DNA from 3 places in the Streptomyces sp. 5-10 genome. Region 3 is predicted to be linked to each of the others. Evidence: riboswitches for the same ligand, from Rfam matches in the RefSeq annotation. Region 3 holds a riboswitch; each other region holds the start of a gene.
What was found. Region 3 has a riboswitch for S-adenosylmethionine ahead of IEJ02_RS23540 (glutathione S-transferase C-terminal domain-containing protein). Riboswitches for the same ligand answer to the same signal wherever they lie in the genome.
Positions count from the first base shown of each region.

Region 1: another riboswitch for S-adenosylmethionine. It lies ahead of IEJ02_RS27425 (aminotransferase class V-fold PLP-dependent enzyme); the one in region 3 lies ahead of IEJ02_RS23540 (glutathione S-transferase C-terminal domain-containing protein).
Region 2: another riboswitch for S-adenosylmethionine. It lies ahead of thrC (threonine synthase); the one in region 3 lies ahead of IEJ02_RS23540 (glutathione S-transferase C-terminal domain-containing protein).

Region 1 covers NZ_JACVYG010000028.1:31,801-35,873, forward strand. The annotation lists gene qcrB (cytochrome bc1 complex cytochrome b subunit) at 1-1,063, shown strand, start outside; gene trpD (anthranilate phosphoribosyltransferase) at 1,251-2,324, shown strand; SAM riboswitch class IV at 2,583-2,701, shown strand; gene IEJ02_RS27425 (aminotransferase class V-fold PLP-dependent enzyme) at 2,905-4,073, shown strand, end outside.
Region 2 covers NZ_JACVYG010000083.1:6,336-10,408, reverse strand. The annotation lists gene IEJ02_RS45150 (alpha,alpha-trehalose-phosphate synthase (UDP-forming)) at 1-1,417, opposite strand, end outside; gene IEJ02_RS45145 (glucosyl-3-phosphoglycerate synthase) at 1,607-2,554, opposite strand; SAM riboswitch class I at 2,754-2,895, shown strand; gene thrC (threonine synthase) at 2,914-4,073, shown strand, end outside.
Region 3 covers NZ_JACVYG010000022.1:7,791-11,863, reverse strand. The annotation lists gene IEJ02_RS23550 (Fpg/Nei family DNA glycosylase) at 1-203, opposite strand, end outside; gene IEJ02_RS23545 (PP2C family protein-serine/threonine phosphatase) at 289-1,434, shown strand; SAM riboswitch class IV at 1,560-1,706, shown strand; gene IEJ02_RS23540 (glutathione S-transferase C-terminal domain-containing protein) at 2,058-2,903, shown strand; gene IEJ02_RS23535 (Mut7-C RNAse domain-containing protein) at 2,976-3,719, opposite strand; gene IEJ02_RS23530 (YhjD/YihY/BrkB family envelope integrity protein) at 3,834-4,073, opposite strand, start outside.

The DNA of each region.
Region 1 (4,073 bases), on a different contig from region 3:
GGTCGGCACCTACATCTCGATGTTCGTCTTCGGCGGCGAGTTCCCCGGCACGGACCTCATCGCGAGGCTCTACCCGGTCCACGTCCTGCTGCTGCCGGGCATCATGCTCGGCCTGCTGGTGGCGCACCTGATCCTGGTCTTCTACCACAAGCACACGCAGTACCCCGGGGCCGGAAAGACCGAGAAGAACGTCGTCGGCATGCCTCTGCTGCCGGTCTACATGGCCAAGGCGGGCGGCTTCTTCTTCCTGGTCTTCGGTGTGATCGCGGCCCTCTCCGCGATCGCGACCATCAACCCGATCTGGACCATCGGCCCCTACCGGCCCGACCAGGTGTCCACCGGCGCCCAGCCCGACTGGTACATGGGCTTCGCCGAGGGTCTGGTCCGGGTGATGCCCGGCTGGGAGATCACCGCCTGGGGCCACACGCTCGTCCTGGGCGTGTTCATCCCGATCGTGCTCTTCCCGCTGGTCCTGTTCGCGATCGGGCTCTACCCGTTCATCGAGTCCTGGATCACCGGCGACAAGCGTGAGCACCACATCCTGGACCGCCCGCGCAACGCCCCGACCCGTACGGCCTTCGGCGTCGCCTGGATGACCGCGTACTTCGTGATGCTGGTCGGTGGCGGTAACGACCTGTGGGCCACCCACTTCCACCTGTCGATCAACTCGATCACGTGGTTCGTGCGGATCGCCTTCTTCGTCGGCCCGGTCCTGGCGTTCATCGCCACCAAGCGGATCTGCCTCGGCCTCCAGCGGCGTGACAGGGACAAGGTGCTGCACGGCCGTGAGACCGGCATCATCAAGCGGCTGCCGCACGGTGAGTTCATCGAGGTCCACGAGCCGCTCGCGCAGGAGCAGCTGCACACGCTCACCCAGCACGAGCAGCCCGAGCCCTACGAGATCGGCCCGGAGGTCGACGAGAACGGGGTCAAGCGGAAGATAAAGCGTTCTCAGAAGCTCCGTTCGAAGCTCTCCAAGGGCTACTACGGCGAGAACAACGTCATTCCGAAGCCGACCCGCGAGGAGTACCACGAGATCACCAGCGGCCACGGCCACCACTGATCTCCCGGTACCTCCCGGTACCTCTTCAGTGACCGGTTTCTCCATACAGCGACGCCACGCCACCAGGGCCCCGGCCCGGACCGCACGGTCCGGCCGGGGCCCCGGCCGTGCTGCCGATAGGCTTGCGACGGGCCGCTGAAGTGCGCGGACCCTTCCCTGCCCACCCCCACGGATCCAGGAGCGGACCATGGACGTTGTGACCCCCGCCGGAGGCGACAGCACCGCGACGGCCCGCACCTGGCCGGACGTACTGAGCTCGCTGATCGCCGGCCGGGACCTCGATGCCGACGACACCGCCTGGGCCATGGACCGGATCATGCGGGGCGAGGCCACCGACGCGCAGATCGCCGGTTTCGCGATCGCGCTGCGCGCCAAGGGCGAGACGGTCTCCGAGGTGGCCGGTCTGGTGCGGGCCATGTACGAGCACGCTCGGGTGATCGAGGTGCCCGGGGAGACCGTGGACATCGTGGGCACCGGCGGCGACCGCGCCAAGACGGTCAACATCTCCACCATGTCCGCGCTGGTCGTCGCCGGTACGGGCGCGCGGGTGGTCAAGCACGGCAACCGCGCCGCGTCCTCCGCCAGCGGCGCCTCCGACGTGCTGGAGAAGCTCGGCGTCAATCTGGACATCACCCCCGAGCGGGTGGTCGAGGTCGCCGAGGAGGCGGGGATCACCTTCTGCTTCGCGGTGAAGTTCCACCCGTCGCTGCGGCATGTCGCCTCGGCCCGGCGCGAACTGGGCGTCGCCACCCCGTTCAACCTGCTCGGCCCGCTGACCAATCCGGCGAAGGTCACCTGCCAGGCGACCGGGGTCGCCGATGCCCGTATGGCGCCCATCATCGCCGGGGTGCTGGCCGAGCGGGGCTCCTCCGCGCTGGTCGTCCGGGGCGACGACGGGCTGGACGAGCTCACCGTGACCACGACCTCCCAGGTGTGGGAGGTCCGGGGCGGCGCCGTGCGCCAGGAGACCTTCGACCCCCGGGACGTGGGCGTCGAGCGGGCCCCCGTGGAGGCCTTGCGGGGCGCGGACGCCTCGTACAACGCGGATGTGGCCCGGCGGCTGCTGGCGGGCGAGCGGGGCCCGGTCCGGGACGCGGTGCTGCTGAACTCGGCGGCGGCGCTTGTGGCGCTCGAGCGGGAGCCGGGGGACAAGCCCCTGACGGACCGGATCGGGGCGGGGGTGGCGCGGGCCGCCGAGTCGATCGACTCGGGCGCGGCGCGGGACGTCCTGGAGCGATGGGTCCGGGCCACCCACGCCTAGCCAGACCCCGGACCGGGGCTCTGCCTCTCTTCCCACGGCATCGCCATGCGGCTCCGCCGCGTGGCGGAGCTCCGCCACGGGGTCCAGGGGCGGAGCCCTTGGTATCGGGGAGGGGCGGGGAGGGGAAAGCATTGGTGTGCGGGCCCCGCCCTGTGGTCCGCCGGACATCCCTACGCGGGCCCCTTACGGCGCCCATGGTCTGTCCGGGATGCGGACAGGGCGTGGGCGCCGACGCCTGACATGGCATACTCCTGCCCAGGTCACGAGCGACAGCGACTACGGCCCCGGCCCGCTGTCCGGCAACCCTCCGTCCGTGGCGGGGTGCCCCGGGTGATGACCAGGCCGCCAGGCAGCGAGGCCGGCGGCAAGCGCGGACCCCTCGCACTAGGGGTCCTGGTGGTCGAGGGAGTTCTTCCGTGATGCAGCGAATGCGCTAGGGCCGAGCGGCCCCGTCTCTCCTCCATGTGCTCCGCGCGGTGCGGCCGTGCGTCGAGCGATTCTCCGCGCCCTGACGGCTGGCTCGACGCCGCCGTTTCCGTGCGCGTCACGCATTCCTTCGACCCCTTCGGGAGACTTCGCCATGTCCGCGCGCCCTGCCGCCACCGCTTCCGTCTCTGCCTCCACCGCCGCCTCCGCCTCCACCGCCTCCTCCGTCGCCGCCTGTGAACCGCTGCCCGTGCTGGGCAGCGATGTCCTGGTGCCCCTGGTCACCGGCGGCGAGGTGACCTACGCGGCGCTCGACTACGCCGCCAGCGCCCCCGCGCTGCGGCGGGTCTGGGACGACATCGCCGCCTACGCGCCGTACTACGGCAGCGTGCACCGCGGGGCGGGCTACCTCTCGCAGCTGTCCACCGACCTCTTCGAGAACAGCCGTAAGGATGTCGCCGCCTTCCTCGGCTGCCGCGAGGACGACCAGGTCGTCTTCACCCGCTCCACCACCGATTCGCTCAACCTCCTGGCCGCCGTGGCGCCCCGCGGCACCGAGGTCTTCGTCTTCGAGACCGAGCACCACGCCTCGCTGCTGCCGTGGGAGCAGCGGGAGGACGTCACCGTCCGCTACCTCAGCGCCCCGCGCTCCCCGCGGCAGGCGGTGGAGACGCTGGAGAAGGCGCTCGCGGGGCGCGCTGAGGGCCCGGCGCTGGTCTGCGTGACCGGCGCGTCCAATGTGACCGGCGAGCTGTGGCCGGTGCGGGAGCTGGCCGCGGCCGCGCACGCCCACGGCGCCCGTATCGTCCTGGACGCCGCGCAACTGGCCCCGCACCACCCCGTGGACATCGCGGCGGCGGACGTGGACTGGGTGGCCTTCTCCGGGCACAAGCTGTACGCGCCCTTCGGGGCCGGGGTGCTGGCCGGGCGGGCGGACTGGCTGCGGGAGGCCCGGCCGTATCTGGCGGGCGGCGGCGCCAGCCGTAAGGTCACGCGCAGGGACGACGGCGGCGTCGACGTCGAGTGGCACACCACCGCCGCCCGGCACGAGGCGGGCTCGCCGAACGTCATCGGTGTCTACGCGATCGCGTCGGCGTGCAAGGCGCTGACCGAGGCCGGTTTCGAGGGTCTGGTCGCCCGTGAGCGGCAGCTGATCGAGAAGGTGCGGGCGGGGCTGGCCGAGGTGCCCGAGGTGCGGGTGCTCTCGCTCTTCGGCGACGACGCGCCCCGGGTCGGCGTGCTGTCGTTCGTGGTGGAGGGCTGGAACAGCTCCCACTTCGCGGCCGCGCTCTCCGCGGAGTACGGCATCGGCGTACGCGACGG
Region 2 (4,073 bases), on a different contig from region 3:
CCGCGGCGGCGAGCCGCTTCGTGCGGTCCGCGCGCTCGCCGTCGCTCATGCGCAGCGCCTCGTGGAGCGCCCGGGCCGTGCCCTCCACGTCGTACGGGTTCACCACCAGCGCGTCCTCGCCCAGCTCGGCGTACGCGCCCGCCTCCCGGGACAGCACCAGCGCGCATCCCCGCTCGGAGACCACCGGGACCTCCTTGGCCACCAGGTTCATCCCGTCCCGGATGGGGTTGACCAGGGCCACGTCCGCCAGCCGGTAGGCCGCGAGCGACCGGGCGAAGTCGTCCTTCACATGGAGGGCGACCGGGGTCCAGCCGTCCGTGCCGTACTCGTCGTTGATCTCCTCCGCGATCCGCCGCACCCGCTCGGTGTAGTCGCGGTAGACCGCGAGGTCCTGGCGCGAGGGGTAGGCGAAGGCCACGTGCACCACGCGCTCGCGCCACTCGGGGCGGGTCTCCAGCAGCCGCCGGTAGGCCAGCAGCCCGCGCACGATGTTCTTGGACAGCTCGGTGCGGTCCACCCGGACGATCGACTTCCGGCCCGGCCCGATCTGCGCCCGCAGAGCGCTCAGCCGTTCGTCCACATCGGGCCGGCGCGAACGCTCCCGCAGGAAGTCCGCGTCGGCGCCCAGGCCGTGGACGCCCAGCCGGGTCTCCCGGCCCTCGAAGCGCACGGCCGTCGCCACGCCGCCCCCGCCCTCGCCGTCACCTTCCCGGACGATCTCCGCGCCCAGCACCGCCGCGCAGCAGTCGGCGAAGGCGGTGGCCCAGCGCTCGGTGAGGAACGCGGCGCGGTCGCCGCCGAGGATGCCGCGCAGCACACCCGCCGCGACGTCGTCCGGCAGCAGCCGGTAGTAGTCCGGCGGGGCCCATGGGGTGTGGGAGAAGTGGCCGATCCGCAGATCGGGGCGGCGCTCGCGGAGCATCGCGGGCACCAGCGCCAGGTGGTAGTCCTGCACCAGGACGACGGCGTTGTCCACCGCCTCCTGGGCGAGCGCGTCCGCGAAGGCCGCGTTATAGCTCTCGTAGGCCGCCCACTGCTCGGCGAACTCCGCGTCGAAGACCGGCTCGACCGGGGTCTGGTAGAGCAGGTGGTGGACGAACCACAGCACCGAATTGGCGACGCCGTTGTACGCCGCGGCGAAGACGTCCGGCGCGATGTCGAGCATCCGCACCTGCTGGCCGCCGGTGTCACCGGGGTTCAGATGGCTCGCCCCGGCGCGCCGGGCCGCCTCGCGGTCGCCCTCGCCGAGCGCCGCGCACACCCACACCGCGCCCGCGTCGGGGCCGATCGCGCTGAGCCCGGAGACCAGCCCGCCACCGCCGCGCCGGGCGGTGAGCGAGCCGTCCTCGCCCAGGGTGTACGAGACCGGGCCGCGGTTGGACGCGACCAGGATCGGGGCGGTGCGCGGAACTGCCATGTCGCGAGCCTAGCCAGGCACGGCCCCGCGCAAACGTACGTACGGTTTCTTGCCCCGTAGGTGCTATTCCGGTTCCGGCCACGTCAGTGCAGGACGCCATCCCTCCGCGTCCGGGTCCGGTGCGCGCCGAGCCGCAGCCCGCGTCACGCCGAGCCGCAGCTCCGCGTCACGCCGCGCCGCAGCCCCGCGTCACGCCGCGCGCCGCGCCGTGTACTCCGGTATCTCGATCATCGGCGGCCGCTCCTCGGTGTCCACCGCCGTCGTACGCGGCTCGAAGCCGTTCTCGCCCCGGTCGAACTGGGTCAGCCGTGGCCGCACCAAGTGGCCCCGGGCCAGCCGCAGCTGCGCGGTGCGGTAGATCGCGGCCGCCATCCGGCCGAGCGCCTGCCCGTCCTGGTGGCGGTGTTTGCGCACCCCGATGTCCACCTGGCCGAGCGCGTCGAGCCCCACCGTGTGCAGCGCGTCGACCAGCAGCCCCAGCTCGACGCCGTAGCCGACCGGGAAGGGCAGCCGCTCCAGCAGCGAACGGCGCGCCGCGTACTCCCCGCCCAGCGGCTGGACGAACCCGGCCAGCTGGGGCCAGTGCAGATTCAGCAGCGGGCGGGCGACCAGCTCGGTGACCCGGCCGCCCTGGCCCGCCACCTCGCCGAGCGGGCGGTCGTACATGCCCTTCACCAGCTCAAGCGTGGGGTCGGTCAGCAGCGGACCGACGATTCCCGAGACGAAGCGCGGCTCGAATTCCCGCAGGTCGGCGTCGATGAAGCAGACGATGTCGCCGCTCGTGGCGAGCAGGGACCGCCACAGCACCTCGCCCTTGCCGGGCAGCGCGGGCAGCCGGGGCAGCAGCGAGTCGCGGGGGACGACGGTGGCGCCCGCCGCCGCGGCGACCTCGGCGGTGCGGTCCGTGGAGCCGGAGTCCAGCACCACCAGCTCGTCCACCAGCGGCGTCGCCTCGCCCATCAGCTCACGCCGGATCGTTCCGGCGATCTCGCCGACCGTGGCCTCCTCGTTCAGGGCGGGCAGGACCACGCTCACCGTCGTCGCCGCGGCCCGCTTCGCGGCCAGCAGGCGGTCCAGCGGACGGTCGTCGGCAGACCAGGAGCGACGCTTCAGCCAGCGCTCCACCTCATCCAGCACCTGTGTGTCTCCCCTGCGTGATCGCTGTGATCCATCTCGCGCATCGGACGGCTAGCTCAACCATCCGGGCCTTCGGTTACAGTCTTGAACAACGCACATGGCCGTCGTATGTCGGGGTCGACCTCGGTGTTTACCGACGTACCGACGTACCCGACGACGCTGGTGCCGACAAACGCCCCGGGTCCGCCCGGTGCCATACCGCTCATCCAGAGGGGCAGAGGGAACGGCCCGTTGAAGCCCCGGCAACCCTCCAGCTGATCTCGCATTCCGCAGCGAGGCTCCCAGCTCGGGAAGGTGCCAATTCCGTCTCGTGGCGAAGTGCGTCGCGAGGAAGATGAGGAGAAAGGGCCTCGCCATCCATGGCTGTGCAGTCAGTAGAAAGCTCAACCACTTCCTCCCCCTCCCCCTCCGGCGCCTTCGGCCCCGCCGTCGCATTGTCCTGCCGGGAGTGCGGTGAGCGGTTCGAACTGGGCCCGATCTTCGCGTGCGAGGCCTGTTTCGGGCCCCTCGAGGTCGCGTACGAGCTCCCGGCCGGCGATCCGGAGGGGCTGCGCCGGCGCATCGAGGCCGGTCCGAACAGCATCTGGCGCTACGCCCCGCTGCTGCCCGTCCCGGCGGACGTGGCGGATCTGCCGAGCCTGAACCCCGGCTTCACCAAGCTGGTCAAGGCCGACAACCTCGCCCGTGAGCTCGGCGTCACCGGTGAGCTGCACATCAAGGACGACTCCGGGAACCCGACCCACTCCTTCAAGGACCGGGTCGTCGCCATCGCCGTCCAGGCCGCCCGCACCTTCGGCTTCACCACCCTCTCCTGCTCCTCCACCGGCAACCTCGCCGGCGCGGTGGGCGCCGCGGCCGCCCGCGCGGGCTTCCGCTCCTGCGTCTTCATCCCGCACGACCTGGAGGCGGGCAAGGTCGTCATGGCCGCGGTCTACGGCGGCGAGCTGGTCGGCATCGAGGGCACCTACGACGACGTCAACCGCTTCTGCAGCGAGCTGATCGGCGACCCGGCGGGCGAGGGCTGGGGCTTCGTCAACGTCAATCTGCGGCCGTACTACGGCGAGGGCTCCAAGACCCTGGCGTACGAGATCTGCGAGCAGCTCGGCTGGCGGCTGCCGGACCAGATCGTCATCCCGATCGCCTCCGGCTCCCAGCTCACCAAGATCGACAAGGGGCTGAAGGAGCTGATCGCGATCGGTCTGGTCGAGGACAGGCCCTACAAGATCTTCGGCGCCCAGGCCGAGGGCTGCTCCCCGGTCTCCACCGCCTACAAGGCCGGCCATGACGTCGTCCGGCCGCAGAAGCCGCGGACCATCGCCAAGTCGCTGGCCATCGGCAACCCCGCGGACGGCCCCTACGTCCTGGACATCGCCCGCCGTACGGGCGGCGCGGTGGAGGACGTGAACGACGAGCAGATCGTCGACGCCATCAAGCTGCTGGCCCGCACCGAGGGGATCTTCGCGGAGACCGCGGGCGGCGTGACCGTCGGCGTGACCAAGAAGCTGATCGAGGACGGTCT
Region 3 (4,073 bases):
GGCCCGTCGGTGGGGGCGATCAGCCACTTGCCGTGGCGGCGCGGTGCCGCGAAGCGGCGGCCCTTGAGGTCACGCTTCAGCCGCTGTGCGGTCACCCCGTGCAGCACCCCCGGATCGGCCACCTCCGCCCGCTCGACGCGGCGGCCCTGGGCGCAGGAGGCCAGCGTCCGCCGGAATCCCTCGACGTCCGGAAGCTCGGGCATAGCGTCAGGCTACGCCCGGGGCTTCCGTCATGCGTTGTGGAGGGCGCACCCGTTCGGGGGTCTTCATCGGATAAAGTACCGAATTATGCGATTCATGCGCGTCGCCTCGGGGGGGAGCGGTCGCAGCCAGACGCTGTTCGCGATCACACGGTGTCTGCCGTTCCTGGTCCTGGCGGCGGTGCTCGGCATCGAGCTCTCCCCCGCGCACACCCTCTACACCGGCCCCCTGCTCTCCCCGGCGCCGGCGCTGGCGGCGGTGACCATGGGGCCGGTCGGCACCGTCGGGGTGGCGTTGCTGGCGGGCGTCGTCAGCGCGATCACCGCCACCCACAACGACGCCTGGGGCACCCCACAGGTGTACATGAATCTGCTGGCCCTGCTGGTGGTGGCGGTGGCGAGCGTGGCGACCAGCGCGGTGCGGGTGCGCCGGGACCGCGAGCTGACCCATATCCGCCGGATCGCCGAGGTGTCCCAGAACGTGGTGCTGCGGCCGCTGCCCGCCCGGATGGGCGTGGTGAACACGGCCAGCGTCTATCTGGCGGCCGAGCGCGGTGCGCAGATCGGCGGGGACCTCTACGAGGCGATGTGCACCCGCTACGGAGTGCGGCTGATCGTCGGCGATGTACGGGGAAAGGGGCTGGCCGCGGTGCGGTCCGCCGCGGCCGTCGTGGGCGCCTTCCGGGAGGCGGTGCACTACGAGCGGGACCTCGCCGAGGTGATGCACCGCTGTGCGGCCGCGCTGGCGCGCGAGTACGAGCTGCTGGACCGCTCCCAGCTGCAGGACCCACAGGAGCTGGAGGAGCAGTTCGTCACCGTGCTCCTCGCCCAGGTGACGGACGAGTCGCTGGTCCAGCTGATCAACCGCGGCCATCCGCCGCCCCTGGTGATGCGCGAGCGCAAGGTGCGCTCCCTGGACCCGGCGCGCCCGCTGCCGCCCCTCGGCCTCGAGGAGTTCCTCGGCCCTCCCGCGATCGGCGTCGAGACCTTTCCGTTCCTGCCCGGTGACCGGCTGTTGCTGCACACCGACGGGGTGGTCGAGGCCCGCAACGACGACAACGAGTTCTTTCCGCTGCACCGGACCATGGAGACGCTGGACGGCGCCACCCCGGCCGAGTACCTGGACCGGCTGCGCCACGCCCTGGTCCGGCACACCGAGGGACGGCTCGCGGACGACGCGGCCATGGTCCTCGTCGAGCGGGACACCGGCGGCGCTGACCGGTCGTTCCGCTGAGCCGATCGCGCCGCCTTACGAGCCGGTCGCGCCAGGGCGCCGTGCATCCGCCGTGCCATCGGCCGGTGTTGGCCACTTCGGCATGGGTTGACGCCCTCGCGGAGCGCGACGACACTGTCAGGGACGGTCACGATTGTCAGCGCCCACCGTGCGGAACCCCCGCTCAGGTGGGTCATCGGCCCCGGCTCGTTGACAGGCAACCCTTCTCCCGCGACGGGGTGCCCCCGGGTGACGACCAGGTTTCGTCGGCGTGGACGGGACAAGCGCGGTCTCGCTGCCTCGCGAGCCCCCGATGATGGGATCGGTGGAGATGCCCAGGACCGACAGCCACGGGGACGGCGCCCGCCGGCGTCCCCGGCCGTTGTCCCCGCCGCTCCGCCGTCTCCGCCTCCTGACCAGGCGGCTCCACATCGATCTGCTGCGCATCTGCAGCGCCTCCAGTCCAGCCGTCTGAGTCGGCCCGAGCCGACACGGTCACCGAGCGCGGCCCCGCGCGCCGGGGGCCGGGTGCGTGTCCCGGCACCGTCCCGGCGAGTGCCCCGCGCGGGCTTCTCTTCCGTTGCGCCATCGGCGCCGCCCTCACCCGGCGGGGCCGGGGCTTTTCGTCACCTGCTTGGAGAGCCATGTCCGAGACGTTTCCGCTCAGTTCAGGTCCTGCCTCTCTTCTCGACCCCGACCCCTGCTCGGCCGGCCCCCGGATCGCCCCGCCCACACCACCGCACCGCTTCCGCAGCCGCATCGGCGTCGACCTCGCCGGTGGCTTCTATCCGGTGCCGCATCGCTACCGCCTCTACCTCTCCGCGAACTGTCCGCTCTCCCTGCGCGTCTCCATCACCCTCGATCTGCTCGGGCTGCGGGACACCGTGGCCACCACCCTCGTCGGGCTCCCGGACGACACCCCCGAGGCGTACGCCGCACTGCGCGGGGCCTACGAGGCCACCTGGCACCGCTACGGCGGACCGGTGGACGCGCCCGCGCTGTGCGACGGCTGGACCGGACGTGTCGTCAGCAATCACACGCCCGACATCCTGCGCGACCTCGCCGGCCATCTGAGCGACGGCAGCGGAGCCGGACGCCCCCGGCTGCGCCCGGCGGCCCTCGCCACGGAGATCGACGCCCTCCGGGACCTGCTCGACGCGGACATCACCCACGCCGCCCGGCAGGCCGGGACGGCGCCCGAGGCGGAGTGCCGGGACGCGGCGCTGGAGCGGCTGCTGACCGCCCTCGGCCGGCTCGACCGCGGGCTGACGGCCGCGCCGTACGCCCTGGGCGAGGAGCTGACCGCCGCCGATGTGGACCTGTGGGTGGCCCTCGTCCAGCTGGACACCGAGCACCGGCCCCTCCTGGACGCCGACGCGGCCGACCGGGTCTCCCGCCATGGGCAGCTGCGCGCCTATGTGCGGCGGCTGCACGCCCACCCGGCCTTCCACACCACGCTTCCGGAGGCCGTCCAGGACGAGGTCTCCTGAGAGGGGACATCGCTCCGGTGGTGGCGCACCGCCGCCTCCAGCGCCGGTATCCCGAGGTCGATCAGCGGGCGCTCAGGAGAGCGCGGCCCGGGCGTCGCCGAACTCGCCCATCGCCCCGGCCACGATGGCCTCCAGGCGGGCGTGGTGGGCGCCGCGCCAGTAGACCCGCCCACAGACCGTGCAGCGCGCGAAGACGTCGTACGTGCGCCGGGTGCCGTGCTGGAGCTGCTCCCGGACCGTCTCCTTGTCGGCGTCCTCCAGCGGCCCGTTGCAGGCGGTGCAGCGGGTCCAGGGCGCCAGGCCCGGGGTGAACCGGCCGAGGACGTCGCGCAGTTGCTCATCGGGCCGGTCGCTGTAGACATACGCCCCGGCCCACAGCTCGCGGCGGCGCAGCAGCCCCCGGTCGCGGGAGAGCAGCACCCGGCGCTGGGCGGCGGAGCGCGCGGCCAGCTCGGGGTCGCCGATGTCCTCGCTCTCGTACGCGGCGTCCACGCCCAGCAGCCGCAGCCGCCGCGCGAGCGTGCCCAGGTGCACATCGAGCAGGAAGCGCAGCGGCGCGCCCGGCACCCGCTGCGGGCGGACGACCGGGTGGACCTCCACGGTCTCCCCCGCGCCCGGCACATGCGAGACGGCGGTCTCCTCGCCGTTCACCAGCAGCCTGCCGACCTCGGTGAGCGGCACCCCGAGCGACTCGACCACATGGCCGAGGGTGGAGATGCCGTCGGTGACGACGGCCGTCCGGGCGCGGCGCCGCTCGGGAGCGGCGAAGAAGCGCAGTTCAGGGGCGAGGCTGACGTGGATCTCGGGTCCATTCACACCGCCAGCATGCCAGGCGCCCCCGGCCCGGGGCGACGGCGTTCCGGGGCCGTTGACGATCATGGGGGCGGCCTTCGTCGGCGGGCCCGGGTCGCGTGATCGCGGGCCGGGGCGTCACTCCGGCGGCGCGGCCGCCCTGGCCCGGTCGCGGCGCCGCTTGCGGCGCCATGCCACCATCCGCAGATAGTCCTCGTGCAGCACCCGCCCGACGAGCGCACCGCCGAAGACCACGTAACCGACGCCGACCAGCCAGGACTGGACGACCAGGACGGTGCCGACCGGGCCGTAGGAGACCGTGCTGGAGGCGATCAGCGGGGAGAACACCAGCTGGGAGAAGACCCGCAGCCCCAGCAG